DNA from 3 places in the Ruegeria sp. BE1 genome. Region 3 is predicted to be linked to each of the others. Evidence: riboswitches for the same ligand, from Rfam matches in the RefSeq annotation. Region 3 holds a riboswitch; each other region holds the start of a gene.

The links. Region 3 has a riboswitch for cobalamin ahead of ACR0J5_RS08275 (DUF1636 family protein). Riboswitches for the same ligand answer to the same signal wherever they lie in the genome.
Region 1: it holds a riboswitch for cobalamin, as region 3 does, so the genes downstream of both, ACR0J5_RS12580 (hypothetical protein) here and ACR0J5_RS08275 (DUF1636 family protein) in region 3, are expected to answer to the same signal.
Region 2: it holds a riboswitch for cobalamin, as region 3 does, so the genes downstream of both, ACR0J5_RS15920 (metal ABC transporter ATP-binding protein) here and ACR0J5_RS08275 (DUF1636 family protein) in region 3, are expected to answer to the same signal.

Annotation. Positions count from the first base shown of each region.
Region 1 covers NZ_JBQFTY010000003.1:484,672-490,367, forward strand. The annotation lists gene ACR0J5_RS12570 (DNA polymerase III subunit gamma/tau) at 1-1,363, opposite strand, end outside; gene ACR0J5_RS12575 (dual specificity protein phosphatase family protein) at 1,431-2,003, shown strand; gene ACR0J5_RS12580 (hypothetical protein) at 2,005-2,412, opposite strand; cobalamin riboswitch at 2,493-2,714, opposite strand; gene ACR0J5_RS12585 (alpha/beta hydrolase family protein) at 2,855-3,712, shown strand; RNA gene ffs (signal recognition particle sRNA small type) at 3,739-3,837, opposite strand; gene ACR0J5_RS12595 (bifunctional 2',3'-cyclic-nucleotide 2'-phosphodiesterase/3'-nucleotidase) at 3,877-5,696, opposite strand, start outside.
Region 2 covers NZ_JBQFTY010000005.1:220,021-225,716, reverse strand. The annotation lists gene nrdE (class 1b ribonucleoside-diphosphate reductase subunit alpha) at 1-286, opposite strand, end outside; gene nrdI (class Ib ribonucleoside-diphosphate reductase assembly flavoprotein NrdI) at 268-681, opposite strand; gene nrdH (glutaredoxin-like protein NrdH) at 697-918, opposite strand; cobalamin riboswitch at 998-1,190, opposite strand; cobalamin riboswitch at 1,317-1,526, shown strand; gene ACR0J5_RS15920 (metal ABC transporter ATP-binding protein) at 1,854-2,612, shown strand; gene ACR0J5_RS15915 (metal ABC transporter permease) at 2,605-3,507, shown strand; gene ACR0J5_RS15910 (metal ABC transporter solute-binding protein, Zn/Mn family) at 3,504-4,400, shown strand; gene ACR0J5_RS15905 (hypothetical protein) at 4,467-4,823, opposite strand; gene fdhD (formate dehydrogenase accessory sulfurtransferase FdhD) at 4,833-5,693, opposite strand; gene ACR0J5_RS15895 (hypothetical protein) at 5,690-5,696, opposite strand, start outside.
Region 3 covers NZ_JBQFTY010000002.1:404,385-410,080, forward strand. The annotation lists gene ACR0J5_RS08255 (protein-L-isoaspartate O-methyltransferase family protein) at 1-380, opposite strand, end outside; tRNA gene ACR0J5_RS08260 (tRNA-Cys) at 609-682, shown strand; gene ACR0J5_RS08265 (hypothetical protein) at 707-1,051, shown strand; gene ACR0J5_RS08270 (NAD(P)-dependent oxidoreductase) at 1,248-2,204, opposite strand; cobalamin riboswitch at 2,349-2,556, shown strand; gene ACR0J5_RS08275 (DUF1636 family protein) at 2,640-3,029, shown strand; gene cobW (cobalamin biosynthesis protein CobW) at 3,026-4,081, shown strand; gene cobN (cobaltochelatase subunit CobN) at 4,085-5,696, shown strand, end outside.

The DNA.
Region 1 (5,696 bases), on a different contig from region 3:
CCCGGTTCGTGCGGATGAGTTCGACCACATGCTCAAAGCTGGGGTAGCGGGCCAGAGCCGTCTGCACATCCTGCGCCAGAGCAGCAGTTGGCGCGCCGGCACTGCCGCGCGCGGGCGGCACATAACTCGTGGCTACCGAGGCGGCGTGTGTCGGAGCGGGTATTCCTCCGCCGGGCCCGCCGTTGGGCGGTGGGGGTGGAGCATCCTGCAGCCGTTTGATCAGCTCTTCCGGGCTGGGTAGGTCGGCCACATGGGTCAGGCGGATCACGGCCATTTCGGCGGCCATCATGGCGTTGGGCGCGGCCGAGACCTCCTCGAGCGCTTTCAGCAGCATCTGCCACATGCGGGTCAGAACGCGCATCGGCAGGGCCTCGGCCATTTGCTGTCCGCGGGCGCGTTCATCGGGGGACACCGTGGGGTCTTCGGCTGCATCCGGGGTGATTTTGACGACCGAGACCCAATGGGTGATCTCGGCCAGATCGCGCAGCACGGCCAGCGGGTCGGCCCCTTCGGCATATTGCGCGCCAAGTTCGGTCAGCGCGCCGGCGGCGTCCCCACGCAGGATCATGTTCATCAGGTCCAGCACACGCCCGCGGTCGGCCAGACCCAGCATGGCGCGCACCTGATCGGCGCTGGTTTCCCCGGCGCCGTGGGAAATAGCCTGATCCAGCAGCGAGGTTGCATCCCGTGCCGACCCTTCGGCAGCACGGGTGATCAGGGCCAGCGCATCCTCGGCGATTTGCGCGTTCTCGGCCGCTGCGATCTTGTTCAGAAGGCCGATCATGTCCTCGGGCTCGATCCGCCGCAGGTCAAAGCGCTGACAGCGGGACAGGACCGTCACCGGCACTTTGCGAATCTCGGTGGTGGCAAAGATGAACTTTACATGCTCGGGCGGTTCCTCAAGCGTCTTGAGCAGCGCGTTGAAGGCGCTGGTCGACAGCATGTGGACCTCATCGATGATGTAAATCTTGTAGCGGGCGCTGGCCGCGCGGTAACGGACACTGTCGATGATCTCGCGGATGTCATTCACGCCGGTACGGCTGGCGGCGTCCATCTCCATCACGTCGACATGGCGGCCTTCCATTATGGCGGTGCAGTGTTCACACTGGCCGCAAGGCTCGGTCGTTGGGCCACCAGTACCATCGGGTCCGATGCAGTTCATGCCCTTGGCAATGATCCGGGCCGTCGTGGTTTTGCCGGTGCCGCGAATGCCGGTCATGATGAAGGCTTGCGCGATCCGATCCGCCTCGAACGCGTTTTTCAGGGTGCGCACCATGGCGTCCTGACCGACCAGATCGGCAAAGGTTTCCGGGCGGTATTTGCGGGCAAGAACCTGATAGGCGGGGCTGGGCGTGTCGGTCATGGGGGCTCTGTCGGATTCGGGTTCCGATGCAGCGTAGAGACCCCCGCCGCCCGCGTCCACCGCCGCAATGGGTGAAATTCGGTTTGCATCGCGCTTTGCGCATCGTAGAAGCGCATCTGAAAAAAGGGGCGCGCAGATGAGTCATTTTGCGATTCATGCAGTGAACGTGGGAAACGGGCTGCTTGCCCTGTCGCCTCTGCCGGGTCGGGCGGGGGGCTACGTGCGGGATTTCTCGGTCCTGCGGGAATGGCAGCCGCAGCTGGTGATTTCGATGACCACTGGTGCGGAGATGCAGCAGGCAGGCGCCTCTCGCCTTGGGGATGATCTTCGCGATGCGGGTATCCAATGGGCGCATTTGCCGGTTGCCGATTTTGGCACGCCGCCCTCTGATATTCAGGCCGTCTGGCCCGAGGTCAGCACCGCAGCGAAAGAGGTATTGGCCGGTGCGGGGCGGGTGCTGGTCCATTGTCGGGGCGGGTGCGGACGCTCGGGAATGGTCGTGCTACGCCTGATGGTCGAACTGGGCGAGTTGCCGGACGCGGCGCTGAAGCGCCTGCGCGCGGTTCGCCCTTGTGCGGTCGAAACCGAAGGTCAGATGGAATGGGCGGTGCAAGCCCATCGCGCCACCCCGGAAGGATAGATTAGAGAGCCACCCGCTGTTCCGGCCGGACCGCCGCCCCGGTTGCCAGTTTCGACACTTGCAGCATTGCGCAAGGAGGCGTCGGCAACATCTGAGCCGGGCGGGTGGTGAACTCTGGCCCGAACAGCATTTCTGCGTAGTCCTCCAGCGCGTCGATGGGGGCGTCAGCCTCGGCCCCGCCGAACATGAGGATTTGGTCTCTGTTCGCCCGATACCGAACAGCACATCCTTGCGGGCAATGGGCCAGCTCTGCGCTGCCTTCAAATTCGAAATCGTCGGATGTGGCCGGTATTGCGCTTTCCATGGCTTGCACGATGGCGCGGGCCATCTGCGCCAGGGCCGGGCAGGTCTTGCCGGTTTTCTGGCATAGGGTGGCTGAGAATTCGTGCGTCTTTGTCTTCCAGATCATACTGCGCCCTCCGCGCATTGAGCGGGGCAAAGATCAGGTGTGACAGCGAACTGACGACCTGCCCGGACACCCCGCCCGAGTTACAGTTGTGTTCGATGGCAGGTCTCCTGACTTGCGGGTCATCGCGTTGCCGACCTTCCCAGCCTTTCGGCCAGTGGTATTTTGGCATTGCTCACCGCTTACAGTTGCGGGGGCAGTCGCGGCCTTGGTTCATATCGGCATAGCCAATCAGAACCGCACCGTGTTCCCTTTTCATCCCGCCCCGAAGATCGGGGACGAGAACCATCGCGCAATCGCTAGCGGGTGCAGGTGACCCGAGTCAAGCGCGCAATTGACGCGACGAGGTGGACGCATGGTCATGTTGCGCCCCTGTTGACTTGGGTCGGGAAATCGGGCCGGTATAGAAAAGTGAACCGTCTGGTTCAGAATCGGGAGCCGCGCCATGCTGGACACCGCGCAGACTGTATCGACGCAGGACTTCGAATTCCCCTCGGGCACAGGCACGCTGTCCGCGCGTCTTTATGCGCCGGTGGCTGATCCTGAAGTTGCCGTTGTGATTCACGGTGCGACAGGTGTGCCGCGCGACTATTACCAGCACTTTGCCCGGTGGTTGGCGGCCGAACAGGGCATGGCTTGCATGACCTATGACTACAGCGATTTTGGCCATTCGCTGAAGGGGCCGTTAAAGGCATCCACGGTCACAATGGCGGATTGGGCTTTGATCGATATGCCTGCGGCGCGAACCGAGATGCGGAGACGGTTTCCCGAGGCTCAGCAGTGGAGCATCGGTCATTCCGTCGGTGGTATGTTGGGGCCTGTTCAGCCGGATATTGATCTGATCGACCGTATGATATGTGTCTGCTCCGGGCCTGTGACAGTGTCTGACCATCCTTGGCCTTACCGGGCGCTGGCTTTGTTGTTCTGGTACGGTCATGCGCCGCTTGCAGTAAAAGCGCTCGGCTATCTGCCGGGCAAAGCCTTGGGCTTTGGCGCTGATTTGCCTGCCAGCGTCTATTGGCAATGGCGCCGCTGGTGCACGGCGCCCCGCAATTACCTGCCCGAGATCGGCCAGACCCTGCCCGACGCGGGGTGGGCGCAATCGAGAACCCCGGTGGATTTGTACACGTTTGACGACGATGATGTCGTGCCGCCGAACGCGGTGTGGCGGCTGGCCGATCTGTACGGACCGCACGCGCGCCGCCATCTCTTGTCACCGGGGGATTTCGGTCTGACCAAAGTGGGCCATATCGGCGCGTTCGCCCGACGCAGCGCAGCCGTCTGGCCAAAGCTGATCGCATAGCGCGTATTATTCTTCTTGTGGGGATGAAGTGAGAGGTTGGACATCGACCCAAGCGGGGCTCGTTGTGGCTGCTTCCTTCCGGACCTGACCAGGTTGGCGAGGCGCTCGCCCGCGCCAACCTCTCAGGGCTTGATATAAGTAAGGAACCGGTGGAACGCAACCCGTCACAGGGCCAATCGGATTTGTAAAAAACCCTCGGCGTCTTCGCCCAGCACCTGCGGACGATAAGCATCCAGTTCTGAGATATGTTGCGTCGCTTTCGAGCCGGTTCGGATCAGTGCGGTGGCGCCGCCGGGTATCGGAGCAAACCGAAACGGCCGGGATACATGGTGCAAAGGGTCCTGTGGCAGGTTGCCTGCGATATAGGCCTGTAAGACCTCCTGCACTGACAGGATCGGAAGGGGGATTCGTTCTGCCCGCTCCAAATGCGGGAAGTGACCACCGCCATTGGCTCTGTAATTGTTCAGAGCAACCACAAAACGCTGATCAGGGCGCAGCGGGTTGCCCTGAAACAGGATGTTCCGAACCCGGGAGGCCTGGGGATGGATGGTTTGCCCTGACGGATCAAACCGGGCGGGCTGCGTCAGGTCAATCTGGCAGCTGAGCCCATGAAGAATATCAAAGTTATGGCCCACGCGGCCGGGGTCTACCAAGTTGGTTTCCTGCCCGGGTATGATCTGATTGAACACACTGGCCGACATTTCCAACCAGTCGCCGAGCTGAGCGCCATCAAGGATCAGCGCCTGTAGCTCATTGGGAAAGACATACAGGTCCTTGACGTGGCGCAGGCAAATCTCGCCCGCCGGCACGTCGGTAAAGAACCGGGGCCCGGCCCGTCCACCGAATTTAGACGGGGCGATGGCCGAGATCAGCGGCAACTGCGCATAGGCCGTGCCCTGCAGATAAGGCCGTAGACCCGCGGCCTGTGCGGCTGCGGCCAGCGCTAGACCCCTGTCTTCGGAGCAGAAACTGAAATAGCTGTGCAAGTGTTGCTCGGTATGCCCCACCGCCTGCGCTGCTTTGCGGCGGGTTTCGGTATGTGCCTGCTCGAACAGGTAAATCAGGTCAGGGTCTTCGGTTGCGGGATCGTCGGTAGAAGGGCTCAATGGGCACACCGATCGCAGCTCAGACCGGTGGCTGGCAACCACCCAGCGCCCGTCTGCGGTTTGCTGAACAGTCAGGTCGATCACCCCAAGGTAAGACCCGGCCGATCCCGGCATGACCACGGGCTTGCCGTGAACACAACCGCGCACAGCATCTACATGCTGCCACCCCTCATAGGACGGCCCCGGCAGAGTCAGGTGGGCATGCCCGGCGATGATCGCGTCGATGCCGTCAATGGCGGCTAACGGGATAACAGCGTTTTCCAGATCGGGTTCAGGATCAGAAGGCCCCAGCCCTGTATGCGCCAGCGCGATAACAAGGTCGCACCCGTCAGCGCGTAGCTCTGCCACCTTGTTCCGGGCGCAGGTCAGAATATCGTCCAGGGCGACACGGCCTTGCAGCTTGTGGGCTTCCCATTTGGCGGTTTGCGGCGGCAGGACCGAGAAGAGACCGATTTTAATTTCGCTCTGCTGCCCGTCAATTTCGGTTTTGCGGGTCAGGATCGCGTGGCTCTGCCAAGTCTGAGGCGCGCCCAGCCGATGCGCGTTGCTGCACAGCACAGGGCAGGGCGCGTCGGTCAGAATCCGGTCCAGAACCTCAAGACCAAAGCCGAAATCGTGATTGCCCAACCCAATGGCGTCAAATCCCAGCAGGTTCAGGGCCTGCATAAAGATGTGCGGGCCGTTTTCGGGATCGGCAGACCACTCCCCGATGGGCGCGCCCTGCAGCGAATCTCCGTTATCCAGCAGGACGACATGCGCGCCGCTGGCTTCGGCCTCATCCCGGGCCGTACGGATCAGGTTCGCAGTCCGGGCAAATCCAAAAGACGGGTCCGGGGTGTCGGTGTAATAGTCAAAACCGCACAGGTTCATATGCAGAT
Region 2 (5,696 bases), on a different contig from region 3:
TCGGAAACCGGAATTTCTTGGCATAGGCCGAATCCCAGATCTGACGCATGAAGTTCTTGGAATACTGGTCCAGAACGGCCGCTTCGTAATAGCCTTCGGACACCAGATAGCCCAGCTTTTCATCCAGCGAGTGGAAGAACACGGTGTTCTGGTTCACATGCTGCAGGAAATACTGCCGCGCGGCCATGCGGTCTGCGTCGAACCTGATCTTCCCCTCACCATCGTAAAGGTTCAGCATCGCGTTCAGCGCGTGATAGTCCTGCTCATTTACGCTGCTGTCGAGCATTGGTGTCTCCCTAGTTTTTCAAGCCCGGCGCGGACGCGGGCGATGTCGGTGTCAGTGCCGGCCAGCTCGAAGGAATAGAGCAGCGGAACGTTGCATTTCTGGGCGATGATGCGACCGGACATGGCGTAGGTCGCACCAAAGTTGCGATTTCCAGCGCCGATCACCCCGATGATCCCGGCGCGGCGGGCCGGGTCGTTCAGAAACCGGATCACCTGTTTCGGAACCGCCCCGCGCCCCTCGCCATCGGCATAGGTCGGGCAGATCAGAACATAGGGGCCTTTGGGGTCAGGCAGCGGGTCCATCCCGGTCGGAATGCGGAAAGAGGTCAGCCCCAGCCGCGTCACAAAGCGGTGGGTGTTTCCGGATTTCGATGAGAAATAGACCAGCGCCGGGATCGGCGCGGTCATGGATCAGGCCAGCTGGGCGATCATGTCGGGGCGAAAGCCCGACCAATGTGCGCTGCCAGCGACCACAACGGGGGCCTGACGATAGCCCAGCTCGGTCACGTGGGTCATGGCGCTATCGTCCTGAGTCAGATCGACCACATCATAGGCGACGCCCTTTGCATCCAGCGCGCGGGTGGTTGCGGTGCATTGTACGCAGGCGGGTTTGGAATATACGGTAATGCTCATGTCGTCCTCTGTCCTTTAATCAAAGTCGAGGACGCTGCGGGGAAAATGCCCCAGAACACGCCCCCGAACCCTCCGTTCGTGGTTATCATTTGCGCCCGGCAGGTCTCCTGGCTTGCGGATCGTGGTTCGGACTGGCCTTCCCAAAAGCACGCTTTCAGTGGCGTGTCCAGCCGAACGATCCGCTTACAGTTGCGGGGGCAGCGCCGGTTTTTCACCGGTTTCCCTCTTAGCTTTCGACAGGAATCGAAAGAACCGAAGCAACTGTATATAGAGTTTGGTTGCCACTTCTTGTCAATATATAGGGTGAAGGTCCGATAAATTTCTTTTTCGCACAAAACGTGCCCCAGCCACAAAATGGTGAAGTCCTAGTGTGATCTCTTGTCGAATCAACCCCGTTTGTGTTTTGTCGCCGTGATGGTTCCCTGACCGCGATCTGCGGGACGGGATAAAAGGGAATACGGTGCGGCGCTTTTCATGCCAAATCCGTAACTGCCCCCGCAACTGTAGGCGGTAAGCGACCCGAGATCGTCCACTGGGCCAAAGCCTGGGAAGGATCGGGACAGCGTTGACCCGCAAGTCAGGAGACCTGCCATCCGATTTTAACGTAGCTGGGCGGGGTGTCCCAGAGGGAGTAGACAGTGTTTCAAACGGTCCATGCCGTAAAAAGACGTGTCCTTGCTTGCCCCCCGACCAATCGGAGGAGCCGAGGCCTATGTCAGTACAAAAATCTCCTGTCCCATATGGTGGGACACACGGGGTAGACGCCTTTCCTGTGGACCTTCCTATGCGCGCCGTTGCTTGGAGTGCGCATCAATGATCAGGCGCGCCATGACCAAGTGGGGCCGGTGCCTGACTGAATATAGTGTGATAGCGCAGGTTGCGGGTGCATTGGCACTGTCGGCGCTGTTGTGGCTATCGATCTACGCGGTGATCTGATGACAACTGTTCTGCAACTGCGCGACCTGACGCTTGGATATAGTGATCTGACGCTGTTTCGCCGCCTCTCGATGGATATTGAGGCCGGAACCACCCTTGCGGTGCTGGGCGCCAATGGCTCTGGCAAGAGTACGTTTGTCAAAATGATGCTGGGCCTGATGGACCCTCTTTCCGGCAGTCTGCACTGGCCGCAGGGACGCCCGCGCGAAATTGGCTATCTGGCGCAGATGACCGAATTCGACCGGCGGTTTCCCATACGCGTGCGGGATCTGGCCGCGATGGGTGCGTGGCGCGGGTTTGGATTTCGGTCCGGACTGGACAGCGCGGCGCGGGATCGGATGACCGCCGCCTTGGATGAGGCCGGTGTTCTCGATATCGCGGACCGCCCCCTGCATATGCTGTCGGGTGGCCAATTGCAGCGAGCGCTGTTTGCGCGGGTCATCATGCAGGACGCCCCGTTGATCCTGCTGGACGAACCCTTTGCCGCCGTCGACCAATCCACCGAGGAGCATCTTTTGAAGATCATCCGCCGTTGGCGCGACGAAGGCCGTGCAGTGGTGTTGGTCGTGCATGATCTGTCCTCGGTTCTGGATCATTGCAGCCATGCCCTGTTGCTGGGCGGACAAGAGGCAACGCACGGGTCGGTCAATGAAGTGCTGACCCCACATCGGCTGGTTGCACAGGGCTATATGTCGGAAAGCCAGGCCTCATGGATGTTCCGCAACAACTCCCCCGCATCGGAGAGCGCATATGTTTGATCTTTTCGCCGAAATGTGGAGCTTTGCGTTCATGCGCCGCGCTTTTGTGGCGACAACGGTTCTGTCGGCCTCGGTCGCGCCGGTGGGGGCGTTCCTTGTTCTGCGCCGCTTGTCGCTGGCGGGTGAGGCGATGGCCCATGCGATTACGCCCGGCATCGTTATCGGCTTTGTCACGGCGGGCCTGTCGGTCATGTCGCTATTGGTCGGTGGGCTGATTGCGGGCGTAGGCGTTGCCATTCTGACCGCGTTTCTGGCGCGCAGAACCATCCTGCGCAGCGATGCCAGCCTTGCATCTCTCTATCTGATCGCGTTGGCGGTGGGGATCTTTATCTTGTCGGCGGCCGGGTCTGCGGTGCCGCTGAAAAGCTTTCTCTTCGGCTCGATCCTTGGGATTGACGATGCCTCGATGTTGCTGGTGGGCGGGGTTGCGACTGTAACGCTGGTGGCGTTTGCCTTTCTTCTGCGCCCGCTGATCGTGAGCACATGCGACCCGGTCTATTTCGAAACCCAAACACGCTGGCCGTGGCTGGTGGATCAAGGTTTCATGCTGCTGCTGGTTTTGAACCTGCTGGCCGCGTTCAAGACGCTGGGTACGTTGATGGCTGTCGGTCTGATGATCCTGCCTGCAACGGCGGCGCGCTATTGGGCCAGCACAATCACGGCGCAGCTGGTTTTGGGCTTTGTCTTTGCCCTGTCCAGCTGCTGGATCGGGCTTAGCCTGTCCTACCTGTTTCCAAACACGCCCTCGGGCCCGGCCATTGTGCTGGTGGCGGGTGTGTTCTTTCTGATCTCGGCCATTTTCGGCCCCCTTGGGTTTGGCGGACGGCTGCGCAAATCGTCCGTTTCAAAGAGCGTCCCCCTTGCGCAAATTCAACAGGAAGAGAGAGCAAAATGACTCTTATTAAATCCCTCTACGCCGGTATTGCCTCGGCGTCCTTTGCTCTGGCCGCATTTCCGGCTGCAGCTGCTGACGAAGACATCCAGATCGTCGCCAGCTTTTCAATTCTGGGCGATATGGTCGAAGAGGTCGTAGGCGATCTGGCCACGGTGACAACCATCGTTGGCCCCGATGCCGACGCGCATGTCTATCAGCCGTCGGTTGCCGACGCCAAGGCCGTCGCCCAGGCGGACATCATCTTTGTCAACGGTTTGGGATTTGAAACCTGGTCCGACACGCTGATCTCGGAATCCGGGACCGAGGCCACCGTGCATGTCGCCACCGATGGTATCACTCCTGTGAAGGTGGACGGCGAAATCGATCCCCATGCCTGGAACGCGTTGACCAATGGCGTGATCTACGTGACCAACGTGGCGGATGCGATGAAAGCGGCCATGCCCGAACACGCTGATGAGATCACCGCCAACGCGGATGCTTACATTGCGCAGCTTGAAGCTCTGGACGCCGAGACCAAAACCAAACTGGCCGATCTGCCGGCAGATCGCCGCACAGTTGTCACCGCGCATGACGCGTTCGGCTATCTGGCGGATGCCTACGGCCTGACCTTCCTGGCGCCCGTTGGTATCGACACCGAGGCCGAGCCCTCGGCCCAGGAACTGGCGGTACTGATCGACCAGCTGAAGGGCGAAGGCGTGGCGGCGTTGTTCGTTGAAAACATCACCAGCCCTGCGCTGGTTCAGCAGATCTCAGACGAAACGGGTATCGAGATCGGGGGGCGCTTGTTCTCGGATGCGCTGTCCGAGCGTGGTGGCCCGGCGACCAGCTATCTGGCGATGTTCCAGCACAATCTGGGCACGCTGCTGGACGCGCTGAGCACACCTGCGAGCTAAGTTCTGAACGAAATCGGGGCGGCCAACCATGCCGCCCCGTTGTTTCCCCTGTGGGGTCTTGGATGCTTATTGCGTCACTGGGTGCTGCGCAGAGATCGCGCAATAGGTCTGCCGCTCAATCGCATTGCATGTTCCATCGGTCATAAGCTCGGCCGTAAACCCGTCATTCAGCGCGTCGCCATGGATCGTCACGCGGTAAAGCCAGCGCATATCTTCCTCGGCGTGACCATGTTCGAAGCCTGTCAGGGTCAGTGCGGTCTGGCCACAGCGCATGGCAGTGATCCGGATATCTGTGTCCTGTAAGATCGCACTGATCGTTTCAGCAGCGGCGTGGCAGTCCTGTGCCGTGTCCGTTTCCATAAGGGCAAAATGGGTCTGGCCACTGGCGCTGAGGGTCAGAATGATAAGGGCGGTTTTCAGCATGCTCAGCTCTCACGTCAAATCAATGGGTGCGGGTCCATGTGTTGCCGGCAGGATGCGATGCGGATGGGTGAACACCGCGCATTCGGATCGCCTGGCATTCGAAACAAGGGTGATCCCAGCCTGATCCGACAGCTCGACCGCCAGCGCGGTCGGCGAAGATACGGCAATCAGGATCGGACATCCCAGCGCGGCGGTTTTTTGAACCAGCTCAAGCGATACACGTGAGGTCAGAACCACCGCCCCTTTGGCCGGATCAATACCGTGACGGATCAAAGCCCCCAGCAGTTTGTCCAGCGCATTGTGACGCCCCACATCTTCGCGGGCTATGACGATGCCCTGACCGGGCACCAAAAACCCGGCGGCATGGGCAGACCGTGTCAGGTCGTGCAGATGTTGATGGGCGCGCAGCCCTTCGGGGGCGTCTGCTGCCTCGTTTGCGCTGATGCGCAACGAGGTCGGCGGGACAGCGGCAACTGCGCGGGTCGCTTGTTCCAGGCTGTCGATACCGCACAACCCGCATCCAACAGGCCCCATCATCGCGCGCCGCCGGGCAGCGACGGTCTCAGAGGCGTGCGGCTTGAGCCAAAATCGCGCTTCCAGCCCGGATTTATGCGCGATCTGCTCATACTCTTCAATGTCATCGGGGCCGGTGACAAAGCCCTCGGTCATGGCAAAGCCGAGGGCGAAATCCTCAATATCGGCGGGTGAGGCCATCATCACGGCTGCGGTAGAGCCATTAAAGACCAGCGCCACCGGAACCTCCTGCACCAAATTCCGCAATTGTGACGCGCCCTGCGGATGCTGGCTGCAGCCCAGCTGTAATGAGGTGGGGTAGTGAACGTGCGACCCTTGGCGAAAGGGTGCCGTCATGGT
Region 3 (5,696 bases):
TTGTCGGCATCTGCCTCCATGAGAACAGTTTGCGCCTCGGCGGCCAAAGCTTCATCTTCCTCGACGGCAACAACAAGCTGCGCCATACGCGCCGCGACAGCCGTGGAATAGCCCATTGCGGGCGCAATATCCAAAACCGCTTCATCATTGCCGATATTCAACGCATCCAGTATTTTGGCCAGCGTCCGCGGCTCCAACATGCAACGCCCGTTCCCCAGCTCGATCAGTCCTTCGCTATAGGCGGCTTCGCGCTGCGCATCGGGCACGAAGTTCTCGCGCTGAACGGTCAGCATGGCGTCGATGATCGGAAATTTCGTAACATCAGAGGGCCGGATTTGCGTATCCACCATCGTGCGGCGACGGGTTGCGTAATCGGTCATTGGATCGCTCTTGTTTGTCCCAAGGGTGATTGGCTTGTGCCATATCCAAGGCAAGGCGGCAACGGCTATGGTACGGAAAGTTTGGTCAAATCACAGTCATTTGGAGACCGCCTGACAGACGCCGCGCAACCCGGCGGCCGATTTTTCCCATCTATCCTCTGGACGCCCCAAAAGAAAGGTGTTAAAACCCCTGCCACACCACAGCAAGTATTTGATTTTACTTGAAAAGGCGAGTTGGCGGAGTGGTGACGCAGCGGATTGCAAATCCGTGTACACCGGTTCGATTCCGGTACTCGCCTCCACTACTTTTCAATGGGTTAGAAGCATTGGCAATTTCTGCCGAAGCGCATTTTACAATCCATTTTACAATTCCGTTCACGCTTTGCTCTCCTTGGCCTCACTTAGAAGCGTCAAAACGTCATCAGTTTCACCCGGCGAAACCTGCGCGTAACGCTCAATCATTGCCGCAGCAGTGCGCAGAGAGCCTGACTATCGAACTGAGGATAGCGCCACCCAGCGAAACAGAGGAAGATGACGCGGACGAAACCGTTGATGAGAGTGAAGCCGAAATCTACGATCAATTGTTGGAAACGCAAAACCAGTTGATCTTCCCAGAGCCTAGTGATGACCCAATTCTCGGGATACCAAAACTAAAAGATGATGAAGGTTAAGGCGATTTGGTTGTGAGAGAGTTCGCAACCAAATCCCGCAACAAATCCCGCAACATTTCTTGGTTACGAAGAATGTGAGATTCGCTTAAGTATCTGTTTTTATTATCAATTAGTTCAGAGTGGGTTCGATTTCAAAACAGGTACTCGCCTCCACTTCTCCAGTTTTCGGCCAACCGACCAAAGCCCTTCGCTTGCGTCATTCGGCCCCACGCCCTTGGGGGATGACCTCGTATCCGGGTTCTTCGGGCTCATCGTCCAGCATCTCAGTCGGAAAACCCGGCGCGGTGATGTTCAGACCTGTGGCCTCTTCCAGCCGCTTGATGATATTGGGCGACAATTCGCGCGGGCCAAAGCGGGCAATCCCGTCGTCAAAGATACGGATCATCGCCGGGTTGATCTCAAGCGGGACCCCGGCCCGGTCGGCGACGTCCTGAAACAGGCCGATATCCTTTTTCACAAGGTCCATCGTGAACGAAATATCGCGTGAGCCGTTCAGGATGACCTGGCTTTCGGTCTCATGCACAAAGGACGTGCCAGACGAGATCTTGATGGCCTCGTAGGTCGTGTTCAGGTCCATACCCGCAGCTTTGGCCGTCACCAGCGCCTCGCAGCATGTGATCAGGTTGGCCGTGGCCAGATAGTTGGTCATCACTTTCAGAACCGAGGCCGTGCCCAAATCGCCGGTATGCAGCACCCGGCGGCCCATCGTGGTCAGGAACGGCAGGATGCGCTCAAAGGTATCGCGGTCACAGCCTGCGAAAATCGAGATATTACCCGTCGCCGCCCGGTGGCATCCGCCTGACACAGGGCAATCGACAGCCGCACCACCGGCCTTGATGACCATGGCGCCAAGGCGCTTGACCTCGGCCTCGTCGGTGGTGGACATCTCCATCCAGATTTTGCCCGGACGGACCTCGGGCAGCATCTCTTGCATCACGGCGTCTGACGCGGTCGGGGAAGGCAGGCACGTGATCACCGCCTCGCAATCGCGCATCAGCTGGGCCGGTCCCTCGGCCGCTATGGCCCCTTTTGCCACAAACGCTGCGACCAAATCCGGATTGAGATCGTGAACCGTCAGATCAATCCCGTTGCGCAACAGCGAACCTGACAGCTTGCCGCCGACATTGCCCAGCCCGATAAACCCTACCTTCATGCGACACGCCCTCCCGCTTGTGTTCTGGTTCCATGCCAGCACGTTGGCAACCGGGGATCATGCCGCCCAGCGACGCAGACAGGTCGCTTTTTACCCGCCCTGCCGCGGATCGGCGCGACTCGCTTGACAAGCGGGCCAACACTGCCGCATGTCGCTGTCGTTGGTGTCTGCATGTGCAGATGAAAAGGGAATGCGTCAGCGGGTCATCCGTCAAACGCAGCCGCCCCCGCGACCGTGACCGGAGAGGGTGCCCAAAGCCACTGGCCCAATAGGACCGGGAAGGCGGGACATCTGCCAGAGTGATCCTCTGACATCCGCAAGCCGGGAGACCTGCCAGCGCCCGAACTAGAAACCGGACGGGGTGATCCGGTGTCGGGTCCATGTACCGACGTGGCCCGCATGAAACCCCGTCCCCCGCGAAGAGGATTTGGGGGGATGAGAGACGTGACCGAAAGCGCGCCAGTCGAACTGCTGGTCTGCACCACCTGTCGCCGTGGCCTGCCGGTTGAGGATGACGCCCAACGGCCCGGCACCTTGTTGCACAAGGCGCTGGCAGAGGCCGAGTTGCCCGAGGGGATCGAGCTGAAACCGGTCGAGTGCCTGTCGAACTGCGATCAGGGGTGTTCAATCGTGCTGCGCGGTGGCCCTGCGCGCTGGACCTTTGTCTATGAGAACCTCAATGAAACCGACCATGTCGAGACCATCATCGAAGGCGTGACCAAATATCTCGCGACCGAGGACGGTCTGGTCAAATGGCGCGAACGCCCTGAACATTTCCGCAAAAACTGTGCGGCCCGCATTCCCCCGATTGGAGCCCTGAAATGAGCACTCTTGAAAAACTTCCCGTCACTGTGATCACCGGCTTTTTGGGCTCGGGCAAAACCACCTTGGTGCGTCACCTGATGCAGAACCCGCAGGGCAAACGTCTGGCCGTTGTGGTCAACGAGTTTGGCGATGTGGGTGTGGATGGCGACACCCTGAAATCCTGCGCCATCCCGGATTGCCCGGCCGAGAACATCATGGAACTGGCAAATGGCTGCATCTGCTGCACCGTGGCCGATGATTTCATCCCCACGATTGAGGCGCTTATGGCGTTGGAGCCGCGCCCGGATCACATCCTGATCGAAACCTCTGGCCTCGCCCTGCCCAAGCCGTTGCTGAAGGCGTTCGACTGGCCCGATATCCGCTCGAAGATCACTGTGGATGGCGTGATCGCGCTGGCCGATGCCGAGGCCGTCGCCGCCGGTCGGTTTGCGCCCAATGTCGAGGCGGTGGATGCCCAGCGTCTGGCCGATGACTCGATTGATCACGAAACACCCCTGTCCGAGGTGTTCGAAGATCAGATTTCCTGCGCCGACATCATCCTGCTGACCAAGCCTGATCTGGCTGGCCCCGAAGGCGTGGCCAAAGCCAAAGAGATCATCGCAGCCGAGGCTCCGCGCCCCCTGCCTGTCGTCGAGGTCGCCGAAGGCGCTGTGGATGTGCGCGTCGTGTTGGGTCTGGAGGCCGCGGCAGAGGATGACATGGACGCGCGTCCGTCGCATCATGACGGCCACCACGATCACGAACATGACGATTTCGAAAGCATCATTGTCGAGCTGCCGGAACAGACCGATCCTGCCGATCTGGTGGCGAAAATCGAACGCCTGGCAAATGAGAAGAACATCCTACGCGTCAAAGGTTATGCCGCCGTACAGGGCAAACCGATGCGTCTGCTGGTGCAGGCCGTGGGTGCGCGCGTCCGTCACCAATATGACCGCCCGTGGGAACCCGGCGAAGAGCGTCGCTCGCGTCTGGTCGTCATTGCCGAGCATGACGACATCAAAGAGGCTGAAATCCGCGATATCCTCGTGGGCGTGACCGAGGCCGCCGAGTAAGCCATGCACGTCGTCTTTCGCGAAAGCCACGGGTTAGAGGAAACCGAAACCCCAACCGATCTGGGCCAGAGCCCTGCGGATTTGGTGGTGCTGTCCTTTTCGGACAGCGACCTTGGCGCTTTTGCGGCGGGCTGGCATCGCGGTGGCGGGCCCGAAGGGCGCATGCCGACAATGCGGCTGGCCAATCTGACGGCGCTGAAACATCCCCTGTCCGTTGACACCTATGTCGAACAGACGTTGGAGGGGGCAAAGGGCATCCTGATCCGTCTGATCGGCGGGGTGCCCTATTGGGCCTACGGGTTGCAGCAGGTTCTGGCGCTGGCGCAGGCCAAGGGATTGGCTCTGGCCGTCCTGCCCGCCGATGGGCGCGAAGATACACGATTGGATGAGTTTTCCACCCTGCCCGTCTCAACCCTGCGCCGTCTGGCGCATCTGTGTGACACGGGTGGCGAAGTTGCAGCGCAGGCCGCGCTGGCGCAAATGGCATTGGCCGCCGGGCTTTATGCCGGGCCGGTGATGGGTGCGAAAACCATCCCCGAATGCGGTGCATGGTGCCCGGATCGCGGCGTGATTCCGATGGATGAAGCGTTCTCTGGCGATGCCAAACGCATCCTTGTGACCTTCTACCGCGCCTATCTGACATCCGCCGACACCGCGCCCGTTGCGGCTTTGATCCGCAGCCTGCGTGACCGTGGGTTCAATGCGGTTGGCATGTTCGCGCCATCGCTGAAAGCGCCGGCAGCTGCCGAGTGGCTGCGGGAAAACATCACCGCACTGAAACCATCGGCAATCATCAACGCCACGTCTTTTTCGGGCAAAGGCGCGTCGGGCACTTCGCCCCTTGATGCAGGCAATGTTCCTGTGTTTCAGGTCGCGCTGGCCACCTCGCGCCGCAAAGCCTGGGCCGAGGCCGAACGGGGTCTGTCGCCCGCCGACCTTGCCATGCACGTGGTGCTGCCCGAGGTGGACGGGCGTATTTCGGCGGGCATCGCTTCGTTCAAGGAACCGGGTAAGCGCGATCCGCATCTGGAGTATTCGCGCTTTGCCCACCGGGCTGAACCCGAACGGATCGAGGCGATTCTGGACCGGGTCACTGGCTGGCTGAACCTGTCAGATGCGCCCAAGGTGGATCAAATCCCTGCCCTGGTGCTGTCCACCTATCCCGGCAAAGACTGGCAAATGGCCCATGCCGTAGGTCTGGACGCACTGGCCTCTGCCGAGGCGATGCTGTCCGACTTGCAGGCCGAAGGCTATGACACCGCGCCCGCCGAACCGATTTCTGAGTCTCTGCTGGACGCGCGGCTTTCGTGGCCGCTGTCAGAATACCTGACCGCACTGGCCGAATTGCCCGAGAACTTGCAGTTGGATCTGCAAACTGTCTGGGGCAACCCCGAAGACGACCCGGCATTCTCGGACGGTGCGTTGCATTTCACTGCCCTGCGTCGCGGCAAAGCTCTGATCGCGCTGCAACCCGAGCGCGGCACGCCCGAGCTGCGCGATGACGACTATCACGATCTGTCCCGCACCCCGCGCCACAGCTATGTGGCCTTTTACCTGTGGCTGCGCAAAAGCCTCGGCGCAGATGCGCTGATCCATATCGGCGCGCATGGCACGC